Regions from separate parts of the Micromonospora sp. LOL_013 genome, predicted to be linked through region 2. Evidence: riboswitches for the same ligand, from Rfam matches in the RefSeq annotation. Region 2 holds a riboswitch; the other holds the start of a gene.
The links. Region 2 has a riboswitch for cobalamin ahead of ACFHWS_RS13485 (CbtB domain-containing protein). Riboswitches for the same ligand answer to the same signal wherever they lie in the genome.

Region 1: another riboswitch for cobalamin. It lies ahead of ACFHWS_RS27330 (ribonucleoside-diphosphate reductase subunit alpha); the one in region 2 lies ahead of ACFHWS_RS13485 (CbtB domain-containing protein).

What each region holds. Positions count from the first base shown of each region.
Region 1 covers NZ_JBHMIQ010000060.1:12,575-14,958, forward strand. Annotated here, with positions in the region: gene ACFHWS_RS27330 (ribonucleoside-diphosphate reductase subunit alpha) at 1-1,267, opposite strand, end outside; cobalamin riboswitch at 1,408-1,618, opposite strand; gene ACFHWS_RS27335 (DUF1702 family protein) at 1,773-2,384, opposite strand, start outside.
Region 2 covers NZ_JBHMIQ010000017.1:68,493-70,876, forward strand. Annotated here, with positions in the region: gene ACFHWS_RS13475 (hypothetical protein) at 1-306, opposite strand, end outside; gene ACFHWS_RS13480 (CbtA family protein) at 354-1,112, opposite strand; gene ACFHWS_RS13485 (CbtB domain-containing protein) at 1,129-1,329, opposite strand; cobalamin riboswitch at 1,361-1,535, opposite strand; cobalamin riboswitch at 1,645-1,772, shown strand; gene ACFHWS_RS13490 (VWA domain-containing protein) at 1,853-2,384, shown strand, end outside.

The DNA of each region.
Region 1 (2,384 bases), on a different contig from region 2:
GATTGGACAGGTGGATCGTGTTGCCCGGCTCACCGGTCTGGTTGGACAACCGGTTCGCGGCGTCCTTGAACGTCATCCACCCGTTGCCGGTCTGCGCCAGGGTGCGCATCATCCGCCCGTACAGGTCGCGGGCCTTGACCGTCCGGACCGCCTTCTTCTCCGCCGCCCGGTACGCCTCGTCGAACGCCTCGCCGAACAGGTCGGGCAGCTCCGGTGCGTCGGACGGGTCGATCAGCGACCAGTCGGCGTCCGCCTCGACCCGGCGCATGAACTCGTCCGGGATCCAGTTGGCCAGGTTCAGGTTGTGGGTACGCCGGGCGTCCTCACCGGTATTGTCCCGCAGCTCCAGGAACTCCTCGACGTCCGGATGCCACGGCTCCAGGTAGACGCAGGCGGCGCCCTTGCGGCGGCCACCCTGGTTGACCGCCGCGACCCCGGCGTCGAGCGTCTTGAGGAACGGCACGATGCCGTTCGACCTGCCGTTGGTGCCCCGGATCAGCGCGCCCCGGCCACGGATCCGCGACCAGGAGATGCCGATCCCGCCGGAGAACTTCGACAGCTTCGCCACCTGGTGGTAGCGCTCGTAGATGGAGTCGAGCTCGTCGCGCGGCGAGTCGACCAGGAAGCACGACGACATCTGGGTGTGCCGGGTGCCCGAGTTGAACAGGGTCGGTGAGCTGGGCAGATAGGCCAGGCTGGAGATCAGCCGGTAGAAGTCGACCGCCTCGGCCGGCGTCTGGGACAGCCCGCATGCCACCCGCAGCAGCCAGTACTGTGGCGTCTCCACCACCAGCCGGGTCTGCGGATGCCGCAGCAGGTAGCGGTCGGCCACCGTACGCAGCCCGAAGTACTCGAAGCGCAGGTCGCCGTCGCCGTCGCCGTCGACGGCGTCGTCGAGTTTGCGGGCGTTGCGGGCCACGAACGCGGCGGTGTCGTCGCCGATCAGCCCTAGGCCGTGGGCGTAGCGGATGGACTGGCTGAAGCTGGCCACCTGCTGGCCGCGGACCTCCTTGTCCACGTAGGCGGCGAGCAGCCGGGCCGCCAGTTTCGAGTACTGCGGCTCCTCGCCGATCAGCTCCGCCGCCGTCTGGATGGACAGTTTGTCCAGCTCGGCGGTTGTCGCCCCGTCGTACAGTCCGCTGATCGTCCGGGTCGCCACCCGCAGCGGGTCGACCTCGGCCAGGTCGGCGACCCAGTGTTCGACCGCCTTGACGATCTTGTTGACGTCCACCGGTTCGGTGTCGCCGTTGCGCTTGCGTACCTGCATCGGTTCCCCTTGTCGTGCCTGTCCACCGGTCGACGGACACACGGGGAGGACGCCACCGGTCGCCCACCTGGCGGTCTGCTCCGCCGGTGTGGACCGGTCGTCGGCGTCGGCCGTCCCGCGCGGCCTTCGACCACCGCACGCGACGCGTGCGGCACGCTGGCAGGTCTTCGGACTCGTGGGCGTCGTGCTTGTACCTACTGGCCGTCGCTTCCCGGACCCGCCGCGGGTCCAGTGCTTGGTGACGGCGGTCGTTCCCACTCACCGCTGCGGGGCAGTCCCGGACTCACACCGGGTTCCCTCTTGCCTCGACCACCACCGAGGGGCGGCCGAACCAGCTGCGGGGTACACCATATATGGGAGCAAGCTAGAAGACGCAACACCAGATACTGTGTTCGGCGTGTCGCGGCGTCGGGTCGCACCGGGTACGCGGAGGAGGAACCGTCGGGTGAGAAGCGTGCTATGGGGCCTGTCCGGGGCGGTGCTCGGCACCCTCCTCGTCGGGGTACTAGCGACGGCTGCGGGAGGTGAACCGGTCAGCGATCCGCTGTCGCCAGACCTCGTAACTCGGCAGCGCACCGTCCGGTGACAGATCGGTCTCCGATCGTTCAGCGATGTCGGCCGCCTGTTCGACGCTGGTGCCGCACAGCACGGCCACCGCCGTCCGCGTGTGCGCGTTGACCAGCCCTGCCCGGTCGCGAGCCAGCGCGGCGAAAGCCGCGCCCTGAGCCAGGAAGGAGCGATGCTCGCCGCTGAGTTGCCACAGCCGACGCAGCGCCGGCTCACTCACCCCGCCGGTGTAGGTCGCCGCGTAACCGACGCCGCTGACCAGATCGTCGTGACGGTCGGCCGGGAACCGCCCGACGGTCGCGATCACCCGATCGACGTCGGCACCCTCCACGAACCACATCGCCCGGCCGGTGCCTTGGTCAAGCGCGCGATCCAGGTAGTGCCGGAAGTCTCCGTGCGGCCATCCCGCCACGTCGGCCCGGTACTGCTGGCGAACATGCCTGATCGGGTCGAGGGTCGCCCGGTGAAAGCCGAGGCCATCGACTGCCAGCCAGTGCAGCACCGGGTCGGCGGGCAACACCGACCGCCACCGGAACCGGGGCAGCCGGCC
Region 2 (2,384 bases):
GGCGAACCGCAGCCCGGCGAGCCGGTCCGGCGGTGCGGCTAGGCCCGGCCCGCCGGCCGCGATCCACTTGACGACACTTGACAGTGACGTCTCGTCGAGCACCCCGCCGAGCCACACCGGACGAGCGCCCAGCCGGTGGGCCAACACTGCCGGCTGCACGATTACCACGTTGGACCGGTCACAGGCGTTGAGGCAGTCCGACACCCGTACCGGCGAGGCGGCACGCAGTTCGTCGAGCTGCCGGTCGTGGTCGACGTCCGGGTGTTTGCGGCGGGTGCCGCAACAGCAGCCTCGGCATACGGTCACCCGGACGAGGCGCCCGGGCTCCGGGCCTGCCGCGCCGTCGTCAGCCGTCACGCGACGTCGGCGAGCGTGGACCGCCGACCACCGGTCCGGGCCGGGGTGAGCAGCAGTCCGAACACCACCCCGAGGACCGTCCACATGGTGGCGAGCTGCGCCAGCGAGGCGAGTCGGAATTCCCACAGCAGCGTCGCCGGGATGTCGGTGGGCACGTCGACTCCGGTGGCTGGCCAGAGCGCCAGCAGCAGGGCGTACCCGACGATGGCCAGCGCCGCCGCGACCACCGTCCGGTAGGGTGCCGGCCGCGCCCAGCCGGTCAGCCGCCGGTGGGTCAGCAGCGCCAGCCAGGTCACGGCGGCTGCGGCGATGATGAACGACAGGTACTGTCCGGTGCGCTGGTTGACGGTGTCCGGATCGCCGACGCCCGGCGGGTTGGCCGGGAAGCGGATCGCCGGTAGCAGCGCCACCACGACGAAGCCGAGCCCGGCGAGCAGCCCCACCCGGCGGAAGTCGTCGTGGCCGGGCAGCAGGTGCCGGGTCGCCGCGTAGACCACGGCGACGATCAACGCCAGGCACAGCGCCACCGCGACGGTGGCGACCAGCCCGCCGAGGACCTGCATGGCCCGACCGACCAACTCCTCGTCGTGGCTGTGTCCGGCCGTCCCGGTCGCAGCGCGGGCCTCCTCGACGACCAGCGCCGACTCGATCTGCGGTTCGACGATCAGCAGGGCCGCCACCGCGCCTGCCACGCCGGCGGCCGCACCGGCGAGCAGGCCGCGGCCCAGCACCGCGCCGAACGGGTAGGTGCTCATCGGAGCCGGCCGCCGCTCAGTGGCACGGTACGCCGAGGGCGTGCCGGCCGTCGTGGGTGAACTCGTGCACGAACTCGGCGGTACCGGCCAGCACCAGCCCGTTGTCCTGCGCGACCAGGTAGATGACGACCGCCGCGACGGCGGCCAGTAACCAACCGGCGAGCGGTACGCGGATGGCGGTGGTGGTGACCTCGCCGCCGACAGAAGGTGCAGTCATGCCAGGAAATCCTCTCGTCCATGCCTCGTGGCGATGCGGTGCATGCCACGGCCGGTCTCCTGGCTCCCGGATCGTCGCGGCCGTCCCGCCTTCCCGGACCGTCGTCGGCCCAGTGGCGTGGTGGAACGGACACTTCCCGGTCACAGTGGCGAGGACCACGCCGGAATCACACCGGCTTCCCGAACACCGTGGCCTGCGCAGCGTACCGCCGTGGTGACCGCTCGGGCAATGGCTGCGGCTCTGGCCGACACCGGGACCGGCGCCACATTGACGGTGGACCGCCGGTGGGGGAGCATGACCGGCACGAGCGGCGCGGAGGAACCCGGTGCGAATCCGGGGCGGTCCCGCCACTGTGACCGGTGAGTCGCGTCCCCCTGAGACAGCCACTGCCCCAACGGCGGGAAGGCTCGGGACGCGACGTCGATCCGGCAGCCAGGAGACTCCGGCCGCTCGCTGGTCCACCGGTACGCGGGCGTGGACACCCGCGGGAGGGATTCACCATGCACACCTGTCGGCCCCTGCCATGACGCCGTACCCGTTCACCGCCGTCGTCGGCCTGCCCGACCTGCGGCAGGCCCTGCTGCTCGCCGCAGTGCACCCCGGCATCGGCGGCGTGCTCATCCGGGGTGAGAAGGGCACCGCAAAGTCGACGATCGTCCGCGCGCTGGCCGGGCTGCTACCGGAGGTCGACCGGGTGCTCGGCTGCCGGTTCGGCTGCGATCCGGCAGCCCCGGACCAGACCTGCCCCGACGGGCCGCACACCGCGCCGGTGACCGCACGCCGCGGCCCGGCCGCTCTGGTCGAATTGCCGGTCGGCGCCACTGAGGACCGGGTGGTCGGCACCCTCGACATCCAGCGGGTACTCAGCGCCGGCGTGAAGGCGTACGATCCGGGGCTGCTCGCCGCCGCGCACCGGGGCCTGCTCTACGTCGACGAGGTCAACCTGTTGCCGGACCATCTGGTGGACCTGCTGCTGGACGCAGCGGCGATGGGCCGGGCCCACGTCGAACGCGACGGGGTGTCGGTCAGTCACGCCGCCCGGTTCCTGCTGGTCG